One region of the Enterocloster lavalensis genome, then DNA from elsewhere that is predicted to be linked to it. Evidence: predicted binding sites of a transcription regulator. Region 1 holds the regulator's gene; the other holds the start of a gene.
What was found. Region 1 encodes NrdR, which represses ribonucleotide reductase genes. Its sites were predicted from a motif close to CACAANATNTTGTG; they were not measured.

Region 1 (6,356 bases):
CGCCCACGGAGATCACCCTGGTTTCGTTCTCCTTCAGCAGCGCCCGCAGCATCTCCGTCTCCAGGGCCCGGAAGGCCTCCTCGCCCTGGGAGGCGAAAATGTCCTTAATGGGCATCCCGGCCATCTCCTCGATGCGCTGGTCCGTATCCACCACCGCCAGCCCGTAGTCCGCCGCATAGCGGTCCGCCACGCTGGTCTTGCCCGCGCCCATAAAGCCGATCAGGACCACGCTTTTCCCTCTGCCCGGCTCCAGCTGGTCCAGAAGCATCTGCCTGGCAATGGAGGCCGTCTCCTCGTCTACTACGGTTCCAGGATTCCACAGCTCGTAGGCGATGATCCCCTGGTAGAGCAGCATGTCCAGGCCGCCCACGGCGCTGCCGCCGGAAGCTCTCACCAGCCTCATGAATTTGGTCTCGCTGGGAGTGTATACAATATCCACTCCCGTATGAATCCGCCCATAAAACGCCTCATCCTCGATCACGGCACGGTCCGTGTCCGGATGCATGCCAACGCTGGTGGACTGGATGCACAGGAAATCCCTTCCCGTCCCCGGAAGCCGGCCGTAATCCGCCAGGGCCATGGGACGGATCACGTCCCTGCCCGTCAATCCGTTGACACAGCCGGCCAGCTGCGCCGCCCGGTCCAGATTCCGGTTCAGCAGGAACACCTCATCCGCTCCCTCCCTGGCCAGCAGATAGGCGGCGGCCTTGGCGGCTCCGCCCGCGCCCAGCAGCAGGCAGCGCTGGCCCCGGATGGCGATGCCGGCCCGGTCCATGGCCCGCTTCAAACCGGCGGCGTCGGTGTTGTAGCCCTTATAGCCGCCCTCCATCCGCACCAGCGTATTCACCGCTCCGATGGCCCTGGCGTCCTCGTCGATCTCCACCAGATACTCCATCACCCGCTGCTTGTGGGGCACCGTCACATTGAGGCCCAGCAGGTTTAGGGCGTAAGCCCCCTTCACGGCGTCCCCCACTGCCTGGGGTTCCACGCGGAACGGAACGTAAGCCAGATTCAGTCCGGTCCGCTCCGCATAAAAGTTGTGCATCTGCGGCGACATGGAGTGCTCCACCGGGCACCCGATCACGCCGCATACTCTCGTCTTACCATTCATCGCTTCCAGTCTCTTTTCTCTCCAGTTTTCTTCAGATGTCTTGCGTAGGACCACAGCACCGGCTTCTCCAGGTAGCGCTTGAGCACGATCTGAATCTCCTCTTTGGGATTGATGGGTTTCACCAGAACGCTGTAAAGTCCGGTCCGGTTGGCGCCGTACACGTCGGTGAACAGCTGATCCCCCACAAACAAGGTGTTTTCCGTGGTGGTCCCCATCCGCTCCATGGCTGCCAGATAACCCCGCCGGGACGGCTTGCCGCCCTTATACAGGTAAATACTGTTCACCTGCCCGGCAAAGGACTTTACCCGGGGCTCCTTGTTGTTGGACAAAAGGCAGGTGCTCATCCCCAGGGCCCGCAGGCGGTCAAACAGCTCCAAAGCCCGGGCGTCCGCCGGCGCGTCGTGGGGCACCAGAGTGTTGTCAATGTCAAAAATCACCCCCCTGTACCCCTCCGCCCGGAAGTCCCCATAGGGGACCTCGTAAGCGGAATCCAGGTACAGGCGGGGATAAAATTGTTCCAGCATAGATTGTCTGTCTCCCACTATTGTTTCAGAAGCTTGGCCAGCTCCTCCATAAATGTGTTCACGTCCTTAAACTCCCGGTAAACGGAAGCGAAACGGACATAGGCCACCTCGTCCAGCTCCTTTAATTTATCCATGACCAGCTCGCCGATCACCGAGGTGGGCACTTCCTTCTCTTCCATATTAAAAACGCGGTTCTCGATCTCGTCGATCACGGAGTTGATCTGCTGGGTGGACACGGGCCGCTTGTGGCAGGACTGGATAATCCCCGCCTCGATTTTGGAGCGGTCGTAGGCCTCCCGTGAATTGTCCTTCTTGATCACCATGAGCGGCATGGTCTCCAGCTTCTCATAGGTAGTGAAACGCTTTCCGCAGCGCTCACACTGGCGGCGTCTGCGGATGGAGCTGTTGTCCTCCGCGGGTCTGGAATCGATTACCTTTGTATCTGCCTCATTGCAGTATGGGCATTTCATCCTTTATACCTCCTTGTACTCCCGCCGTTTGCCACTGGCGGGGGGCCTGATCTCTCTGATTGAATTTATTTTAACCCAGGAAACGGGGATGTGCAAGAAGATTTTACAATTACTGCCTTCTCACTGGACAGACCGCGCTTTTTTTAATATAGTAATAGCGGTAAACAAAATCTGTTTACAAATATCGCATCATCGGCGGGCCCTCCCCGCCGGAAAGGACCTTGTCAGCTATGAATACCGTACATGTGAAAAATATAACCATCGGCGAAGGGATCCCCAAAATCTGCGTCCCCATCGTCGCTCCCTCCGGCGACGCCATCCTGAAGGAGGCGCGGCGTTTCGCCGGACTGCCTGTTGACCTGGTGGAATGGCGTCTGGACTGGTTTGACGGACGTTTTGATCTGGATGAGACCCGCCGCCTGCTCGCCGGTCTGCGGGAGGCTCTGGGGGACAAGCCGCTGCTCGCCACCTTCCGCACCTTTGCCGAGGGAGGCGCCTGTGAAAAGACCGGCCCGGGGCACTACGAAAATCTGGTCCGCAGCGCCGTGGACAGCGGCTGTGCGGACCTGGTGGACGTGGAGCTGGCCGCCGGAGCCGGTTTTCTGGCGGACCTCATCCCTCACTCCCACGACCGCGGGGTGAAGGTGATCCTCTCCCACCACAACTTTTCCCGCACACCGGAGCTTTCCGCCATGCTGGACATCCTGGAGCGGATGGAACAGAGCGGGGGCGATATTTTAAAGATCGCCGTCATGCCCCAGAGCCCGGAGGATGTGCTGACGCTTCTTTCCGCCACTTCCCAGGCACGGACCCGCTTTACCCGCCCCGTCGTCACCATGTCCATGGCCGGAATGGGCGTGATCAGCCGCCTGTCGGGCGAAATCTTCGGCTCCGCCCTGACCTTCGGTTCTGCCGGTCAGGCCTCCGCTCCGGGGCAGATCGGAGTGGAGGAACTGAGGGGCGTGCTGGAACTGCTGCACAAAAGCCTGTAGGCGGAGGGACGTCACCCCAAGCAGGCCGCCGGGCGGCCTCACCCGCCTTCAATCATCAAGCGGTCCCGCCTCCTACCGCCCGCCCCTACTGGGGCTTCAACAGTTTTTTATAAGTCCGCTCAATCAGGAAGGAGCCCAGCGGCGCGGTGATCAAAATGGAGAGCACCGCCACCGTGAGGACAATCTGTCCGCAGGCCAGCCCCATGGACAGCGGGATGGCCCCGATCGCCGCCTGAACCGTAGCCTTCGGCATGTAGGCGATCATGCAGAACAGCCGTTCCCTGCGGTCCAGACTGGTGCCCAACAGGCACAGGAACACTCCGGCCATCCGAAACACCAGCACGCCGAAGATCAGGAGCACCGCGGCTCCCCCGGAGGCCAGCGCGTAGCCCACGTCCACCGTGGCTCCCACCAACACGAACAGCAGCAGCTCCGCGGCCACCCAGAGTTTGGAGTATTTGGCGGACAGCCTGGCCGCCACCTCCCCCCTGCGCCGCTGCAGGGCGATGCCCATGCCCATGACCGCCAGCAGGCCGGAGAAGCCCAGCGCTCCGCTCAGGGAGTGCTCCAGCGTCACCAGCAGGAAGGAAATACTCAGGATAATGATCACCTTGGCGCTGTCGCGCATGTGGATCTTCCGGAAGGCCAGCGCCAGCAGCAGGCCGCAGACCGCTCCCGCCGCCAGCCCCAGGACGATGGAGGTGGGAATCCGCATCAGATCCAGAGCGGAAGCGGTCCCTCCCTGGGCCAGGCCAGTGAAGGAGGTGAACAGCACGATCACAAACACGTCGTCCACAGACGCCCCCGCCATAATCAACTGGGGATACTCTCCCTTGTGCCGTACCGCTCATCCATCAGCTTCAGCATTTTCGGCACAATCACCGCCGGCGACACGGCGCCCACCACCGTGCCCATAATCGCCGCGTCCAGCAGGCTGATCCCCAGAATCCGCGGCGCCAGCGCCAGCATTCCCAGAATCTCGAAGGAGGCCGGCACAAAGCACATCAGCACCGCCGCCCTTCCCACCTTCTTCAAATCTGCCACATCCAGATTCAGACCTGCCCTGGTCAGGATAATGATCAGCGCAATCTGCCTCAGATCCGCCGAGATGGACAGGATGGAGCCGTCCAGCAGATTAAGCGCATACGGACCCAGCAGAATTCCGGTCAGCAGCATCCCCAGAAGCTGCGGCAGGTTCAACCGCCTGAAAACAGCCCCCATTCCCATTCCACACAAAAAAATCACAGCAAGACTCAATAACATTTTTTCTCTCCTCTCCGCAGGGCAACAAAAAAAGCCAATGCCCCTGCGATCAAAATCATCACAGAAGTCATCAGCTCATAATCTGCCTTACAAGCGGCTCTGGCTTGCGCCACGGGAGAACCTCATTCCCTTTGCGCTGACAAGTATAACGCACATTTACCGGTCCCGTCAAGCATTTTCTGCACTCTTTTCCGGTCAGAACGATTAGCCGTCCGAACGGCCATCCTAAGGACAACACAGAATTTTCATATTTTCTCCACAAATTCATCACATTTCCGGCTTATATTAGAAAACGTTAAAGCGAATGCTTTTCATACAACTTTTTCTCACAAACCGGCCGCCGGGCGTGCATCCCGACGGCCACTCCTCCGTTCAAGGGGCCTTTCGGGCCCCCTTTTTGATACGGCAGGCCGCTGTCACCGCCTGCGTTTATTTTTCCCCCACACATACAAAATCAAACAGAATACCGCCACCACCAGTTCCGACGCGGGCATGGACAGCCAGACGCCATCCAGGCCCAGAGCCGCGGCCAGGACAAACGCCATGGGCAGGATCACCACAAAACCGCGCAGCATGGACACGGCGAAGGACCGGCCCGGCTGTGAAACCGAGCTGAAAAATGCAGCCGTCACCACGTTGACCCCGGCAAAGAGAAATCCCGCAAAATAGATTCTCAACCCCCGCACCGCTATGGCCTCCAGCACCAGGTCCCCCTGATGGTTGAACGCCCCAACCACCGGGCGGGCAAACACGGCGCAGACCGCGTAAATCCCCAGGGCGAACGCGGCGGAGGCGGCGATGGCCAGACCGTAAATCTGGTTCATTGCCGGTTTATTTCCCTCCCCGTAAAAGCGGCTGAGAATGGGCTGGATTCCCTGGCCGATTCCCGTGAAAATGGAGGTGATCACCAGCGCCAGATTGGCCAGCACGCCGTAGGCGGCGATCCCCGTGTTTCCCGCAGCCGCGGCAGCCAGACCGTTGAATACGATCATCACCACCCCCGCGGATACCTCCACGATCAGGGAGGACATGCCCAGGGCCGCGCACTCCGCCATCAGGCGGGGCCGAAGCCGTCCCCGTTGCAGCCCGAAACCGCATCGGCCGTTTCGCAGATGACCGGACAGAACCGCCATGCTCACAATGGGCGCAATCCCCGTGGCTACCGCGGCCCCGAACATTCCCCAGTGAAACACCATGATGAACACGTAATCCAGCACGATGTTGGACAGGCTTCCCAGCACCATGGCCGCCATGGAACGCTTTGGATTTCCGTCATTGCGCACAAAACACACCAACAGGTTGTTGAACATAAACATGGGCGCAAATATCATGAGAATCCGCAGGTACACCGAGGTTTTCTCCAACACCTGGCTGTCCGCCCCCAGGGCTGCGGACAGCGGGGTGGCAAAAAGCATTCCTCCGGCGGAAAACAACAGGGAGATCACCAGGTCCACGCATGCCACCTGGGTAAAAATTGTCCGCTTTTTTCCTTCGTCCGCCCGTCCGCCCGCGATGGCGAAGGCGGTGGCTCCGCCCATGCCCGTCATCAGTCCCAGACCGTTGATAAAGCTGTACACCGGGATCGCCAGGTTTAAGGCCGCCAGCCCCTCCGCTCCGGCTCCCGCCGCCACAAAATAGGTGTCCGCCAAAATATAGCAGGACAGTCCCAAAGCGCCCATCACATTGAACGCCACATATTTTCCAAATGCCTTTCCCACTCCTTGTTCCATTTGCTTCCTCCAACTTTATCGTTTTCACCCGGCCCTCTTTTAAAGCCGTTTTTCCACACAAAAAGGCATCTGAAGTCCGCAGATACAAAGGCCTAAACCCGCGGATTCCAAATGCCCGTACCACAGCCGCCCGGCGGCGGCTGTGAAGCGTTTTCGATTCATTTTTAATTTGCGTTCACCAGGCAGGTTCCGGCCCAAAGCCGTCCCGGACCTTACAGCGAAATTCCACCCCGTGCGCGGGCTCTCCGGTCTCGCACCGACTGAAT
Region 2 (6,356 bases), 2.3 Mb from region 1:
TATGGTACAGATATCTTACAAGCTGGAGCATTTTGAGGGACCTTTGGACCTGCTCCTGCATCTGATTGAGAAAAATAAGGTAAATATTTACGATATTCCCATCGCGGAGATCACTAACCAATATCTGGAATATGTGCGGAACATGGAGCGGGAGGACTTAAATGTCGTCAGCGAGTTTCTGGTGATGGCCGCCACGCTGCTGGATATCAAGGCCCGTATGCTGCTTCCCAAGGAAGTGGACGAGGAGGGCGAGGAGATTGACCCGCGGGCGGAGCTAGTACAGCGTTTGCTGGAATACAAGACCTACCGGCTGATGGCCGATGAGCTGGCCAGGCGGGAGGATGGCGCGGACCGCCTTCTGTACAAGTCGCCCACCATTCCGCCGGAGGTGGCTAAATATGAGCCGCCGGTGGATTTGGACAGCCTGTTGGACGGCCTCACCCTGGCGAAGCTGAAGCGGGTGTTCGAGCAGGTGATGAAGCGCAAGGAGGACAAGGTAGACCCGATCCGCAGCAATTTCGGCACCATCCGGCGGGAGCCGGTGAGCCTGGAGCAGAAGATCGGATCGGTGCTTGGCTATGCCAGGAAAAACCGGCATTTCAGCTTCCGCCATCTACTGGAGGAGCAGGCGGACAAGCTGGAGGTGGTGGTCACCTTTCTGGCGGTTCTGGAGTTGATGAAGATCGGCAAAATCCATCTGGTGCAGGAGGAGACCTTCGGAGACATGGAGATCGAAGCCCTGGAGCCGGAGGGGGAGGAAGCGGAGCTGGACTTAGACGGGCTGGCGGATTTCGCGGAGTGACGATTGAAGGGATAAGGACGGATAGAGATGGAAGAGGGAAAACTGACAAGAGGCGCCGGAGCGGGGCAGCCGGAGCAGGCCGGCGTACAAAACGGCCAGTTGGCGCTGGAGTTTCCGCCCACCGAGAATGAGAAGGAGCAGGAGGCGGTCGTTGAGGCCGTCCTGTTTACCATGGGGCGCTCCGTGGAGCTGCGGCAGCTGGCCGCGGCCATTGGGCAGGACCGGGAGACGGCCAGGCGGGCGGTGGAACGCCTGAAGGCCCGGTATGACAAGAGCAGAAGCTGCGGGATGCAGATTATCGCGCTGGAGGACAGCTACCAGATGTGCACCAAGGCGAAATATTATGACAACCTGATCCGGGTGGCGTCCACGCCCAAGAAGCAGGTGCTCACCGAGGTAATGTTGGAAACGCTGTCCATCATCGCCTACAAGCAGCCGGTGACCAAGCTGGAGATTGAGAAGATCCGCGGCGTCAAGTCCGACCACGCGGTGAACCGGCTGATCGAGTTCAACCTGGTGTACGAGGTGGGCCGCATGGACGCGCCGGGCCGTCCGGCGCTGTTCGCCACCACCGAGGAGTTTTTGCGCCGCTTCGGCGTCGGCTCCACCGACGATCTTCCCAGCATGAATCCCGAGCAGGCAGAGGAGATCAAGGCCGAGGTGGAGGAGGAGCTGCAGCTGAAGCTGGAGGACCTGGCAGTTAAGAGTGACGGCGGGGAAGAAGCGGCGGAAGAGACGGCGGGAGATTTGGCCGCGGCGGAGGCCGCGGCCGGGGTGGAACTATCTGCTGCCGGGGGCGAAAGCGCAGACCGGGCTGAAACTGGTGCCCAGGCTGAAACTGCGGTCCGGGCCGAAACTGCAGCCCGGGCCGAAAGCACAGCTCAGGCCGAAAGCACAGCCCAGGCCGAAACCGCCCCCTGGGCCCCCGCCCTCGAGGACCCCGACCTTACCGAGGACGAGCTGGCGCTTCTGGAGCAGGAAGCAGCCTACGCGGCGGAGCTGGAAGCCGCTGCAGCCGCCAGGGAGGAAGAGGAGGAGCGGGAACGGCGCTGAGAGCGAAAACTGCGGCGGATTTGGGGCGTGAAAGCCCCTGGTCCGCCCCGAAATACAGGCTGAGAGAGACATTTTCCATTGCTGGAAGATGTCTCTTTTTCTGGAAATTGACTCTTGACGAAACCGGCTCGCCGTGATAGGATATCATATGCGTTATACATATAGTGTACTCATTTGACAACAAAACACAATATATAGTGATAGAGGCCCGGGGTGACCGAAAACCGGGCAGGACAGGAGGCAAAAGCAGTGGAGTGCAGTGAGATCAAGGTGATTAAAAAAGACGGAACCAGGGAGGATTTCAACGTCCAGAAGGTGGTGGCGGCGGTCCGCAAGTCGGCGGAGCGCGCCATGATCCGTTTTTCCAAGGCGGAGATCACGTTTATCTGCCAGTTTGTGGAGGAGAAGGCGGAGGATATGGAGGTCACGGAGATCCCCATCGCCCAGATGCACAACGTGGTGGAGGGCGCGCTGGAGAAGGTGAATCCCCAGGTGGCCAAGAGCTACCGGGATTACCGCAACTACAAGCAGGATTTCGTTCAGATGCTGGACGACGTTTACAAGAAGAGCCAGTCCATCATGTACATCGGCGACAAGGAGAACAGCAACACGGACAGCGCTCTGGTATCCACCAAGCGCAGCCTGATCTTCAACGAGCTGAACAAGTCCCTGTACCAGAAGTTCTTTATGACCGTGGAGGAGCTGCAGGCCTGCCGCGAGGGCTACATTTACATCCACGACATGTCCGCCAGGCGCGACACCATGAACTGCTGCCTCTTCGACGTGAAGTCCGTGCTCACCGGCGGTTTCGAGATGGGCAACCTCTGGTACAATGAGCCCAAGACATTGGACGTGGCCTTTGACGTGATCGGGGATATCGTGCTCAGCGCGGCCAGCCAGCAGTACGGCGGATTCACCGTGCCCAGTGTGGAGGAGATTCTGGCGCCCTACGCAGAAAAGTCCTACGAGCAGTACATTGAGAAATATCTGGACCTGGGCCTGACCGACGGTAAGGCCATGGAGGTGGCGTGGAGCGACGTGCAGCGCGATATGGAGCAGGGCTTCCAGGGCTGGGAGTACAAGTTCAACTCCGTCTCCTCCAGCCGCGGAGATTACCCCTTTATCACCATGACGGCGGGAACGGGCACCAGCCGTTTCGCCAGGATGGCTACCATCACCATGCTGAACGTGCGCAAGGGCGGCGAGGGCAAAAAGGGCCACAAGAAGCCGGTGCTGTTCCCCAAGATTGTGTTCCTCTACGACGAGAAGCTCCACGGCCCGGGCGGCGAGCTGGAGGACGTGTTCGAGGCGGGAATCGACTGTTCCAGCAAGACCATGTACCCGGACTGGCTGTCCCTGACCGGCAAGGGGTACATTTCCAGCATGTACAAACAGTATGGCAAGATCATTTCCCCCATGGGCTGCCGCGCCTTCCTCTCACCCTGGTATGAGCGGGGCGGTATGTACCCGGTAGACAGCAAGGATGCGCCGGTGTTTGTGGGCCGTTTCAACATCGGCGTGGTGAGCCTGCACCTGCCCATGATCCTGGCGAAGGCCCGCCAGGAGAGCCGGGATTTCTTTGAGGTGCTGGACTATTACCTGGAGCTGATCCGCAGGATCCATATCCGCACCTACGCCTACCTGGGCGAGATGAAGGCCAGCACCAACCCGCTGGCTTACTGCGAGGGAGGATTTTACGGGGGCCATCTGGGGCTTCACGACAAGATCAAACCTCTGTTAAAGACCGCCACCGCCTCCTTCGGGATCACCGCGTTCAACGAGCTGCAGCAGCTCTACAACGGCAAGTCCCTGGTGGAGGACGGAGCCTTTGCCCTGGAAACCCTGGAGCACATCAACCGGAAGGTGAACCAGTTCAAGGAGGAGGACGGCAATCTCTACGCCATCTACGCCACCCCGGCGGAGAACCTCTGCGGCCTGCAGGTGAAGCAGTTCCGCAACAAGTACGGGATCATTGAAAATGTTTCGGACCGGGAGTATGTGAGCAACGGTTTCCACTGCCATGTGACCGAGGAGATCACGCCCATTCAGAAGCAGGACCTGGAGTACCGGTTCTGGGAGCTGTGCAACGGCGGCAAGATCCAGTACGTGAAATACCCGGTGGGCTACAACAAGGAGGCCATCCGCACCCTGGTGCGCCGGGCTATGGCCATGGGCTTTTACGAGGGCGTAAACCTCGCCCTGTCCTACTGCGACGACTGCGGCCACCAGGAGCTGAATATGGACGTGTGCCCCAAATGCGGCAGCAAAAACCTGACGAAAATCGACCGCATGAACGGGTACCTGAGCTATTCCCGGGTGAAGGGCGACACACGGTTAAACGAGGCCAAAATGGCGGAGATCGCAGAGCGGAAGAGTATGTAGGGCGATGGGAATATTTCTCTGCCCGGGCTTTTGGGGTTGCTTTTCCACGGAAAGTCTGTTAGGATAAAAGAGGAATAAAATTCATAAAAAAGGAAGTGAACACTCAGTGGAAGGTCGAAGTTGCAAGATGAAAGCGGACGAATCTGGATATGTGCATAGGCGTATGGATCAGGCGGTAGTCTGCTGGAGCAGGTTCGGCGGCTGCTGATTGGTGATGCCGTGAAACTGCCCGCAGCGGCAGAGCGGCGTTTGATAGAGGAGAAAGATCCGGCGTTTATGGAGAGGCGGCTGTTTCCCCGGTCAGGGGTGCGGCAGTCTCTCCTTTTGCGTGTGCGCAAATCCATGGTTTGCTTTCATCGGCCAAGACAGAAATTGTGCCGAGAGGAGAACGACATGGAGAAAATGATTGAAATGATGTTAAAGCTGGCGGAGGAGAAACAGTACCGCCGGTTAAAGGAGCTGCTGGCTGAGATGAACGAGGTGGATATCGCCGCCTTCATCGACGAGCTGGATTCGGAGAAAGCCGTTGTGGTGTTCCGGATTCTGCCGAAGGAGCTGGCGGCGGATGTATTTGCCTGCCTGTCCGTGGAGAAACAGCAGCATATTATCACCAGCATCACGGACCGCGAGGTGGCCACCATTATCGAGGACCTGTTTGTGGATGACGCGGTGGATATGTTGGAGGAGCTGCCCGCTACTGTGGTGAAAAAGGTTCTGCAGAACGCCAATCCGGACACCAGAGCCCTGATCAACCAGTTTTTAAACTACCCGGACAACAGCGCGGGCAGCATCATGACCGCGGAGTATGTGGGCCTGAAAAAGACCATGACCGTGAAGGAGGCCTTCGACTATATCCGCCGCCACGGCGTGGACAAGGAGACCATTTACACCTCCTATGTGATGAACGAGGCCAGGCAGCTGGAGGGCGTGGTCACGGTGCGCGACCTGCTGATGAACACGTATGAGACCGTGATCGGCGACATTATGGACACCCACGTGATCAAGGCGGTGACCACGGACGACCAGGAGGAGGTGGCGGACTGCTTCCAGAAGTACGGCCTTTTAAACCTTCCAGTGGTGGACCATGAGAACCGCCTGGTGGGCATCGTGACCGTGGACGACATCGTGGACGTAATCGAGCAGGAGGCCACGGAGGACTTCGAGAAGATGGCCGCCATGGCGCCCAGCGAGCGGCCGTACTTAAAGACCGGCGTGTTTCAACTGGCCAAGAACCGTATTTTCTGGCTTCTGGTGCTGATGATCAGCAGCCTGATCACGGGCGGGATTCTGGCCAAGTACGAGAACGCCTTCGCGGTGCTGCCTTTGCTTGTGACCTTTATCCCCATGCTGACGGACACCGGCGGAAACGCGGGCAGCCAGAGCAGCACCCTGATCATCCGCGGCATGGCGGTGGGCGAGATCGAACCCGCGGACGTGTTCAAGGTGGTGTGGAAGGAGCTGCGCGTGGGCACCCTGGTGGGAGTTGTGCTGGCGGCGGTGAATTTTGTGCAGCTTTTGATCCGCTTCCCCGGACAGCCCCTGGTCTGCGCCACCGTGGTGGTCAGCCTGATGGCCACTGTGATTCTGGCGAAAACCATCGGCTGTATGCTGCCGATGGCGGCCAAGGTTCTGCACATGGACCCGGCCATCATGGCGGCTCCGCTCATCACCACCATTGTGGACGCCTTAAGCCTGGTGATCTATTTCCAGCTGGCCTGCGCGCTGCTGGGACTGTAGGGGCAGGATTGCATAAAAGAAGAGCGGCGACGGAATCAGATATACCGTCGGCCGCTCTTTTTAGTATGGAGACAAAACGCTGCGCCCACATTCCCGGGGGGCTGTGCCCGGCCCTTTATCCCGATTTTCAGGCGTCGTGCCTGCCGTCCGCCAGTCCCTTGATGTAGGCCATGGCCTTGTCTTTGCTGCGCGAGTCCAGGACATTGTAATGATCCAGAAGCGCCTTCTGGTTTTCCGTCAGCACGGTGGAGATTCCATCCCTCTTATAAAATTTGGCCATGGTAATTCCCATGGCCGAACAGACACGTCGAAGAGTGACAATACTGGGCGTAGTCGTTCGGCGAAAGAGGTTGCTTATGTTATTTGCGGAATCATTCATTTC

Region 2: nrdD (anaerobic ribonucleoside-triphosphate reductase) is a predicted target of NrdR. The motif match lies at 2,042-2,055, and genes of this name have one in related genera.

The regions. Positions count from the first base shown of each region.
Region 1 is NZ_CP176637.1:5,609,331-5,615,686, reverse strand. It holds gene aroE (shikimate dehydrogenase) at 1-1,111, opposite strand, end outside; gene ACK2JC_RS25195 (YqeG family HAD IIIA-type phosphatase) at 1,108-1,635, opposite strand; gene nrdR (transcriptional regulator NrdR) at 1,653-2,105, opposite strand; gene aroD (type I 3-dehydroquinate dehydratase) at 2,336-3,097, shown strand; partial or broken gene ACK2JC_RS25180 (cation:proton antiporter) at 3,183-4,360, opposite strand; fluoride riboswitch at 4,415-4,499, opposite strand; gene ACK2JC_RS25175 (MATE family efflux transporter) at 4,777-6,090, opposite strand; gene ACK2JC_RS25170 (DUF1576 domain-containing protein) at 6,303-6,356, opposite strand, start outside.
Region 2 is NZ_CP176637.1:1,417,782-1,424,137, reverse strand. It holds gene ACK2JC_RS06260 (segregation and condensation protein A) at 2-802, shown strand; gene scpB (SMC-Scp complex subunit ScpB) at 830-1,855, shown strand; gene nrdD (anaerobic ribonucleoside-triphosphate reductase) at 2,105-4,237, shown strand; gene mgtE (magnesium transporter) at 4,631-5,974, shown strand; gene ACK2JC_RS06240 (helix-turn-helix domain-containing protein) at 6,102-6,356, opposite strand, start outside.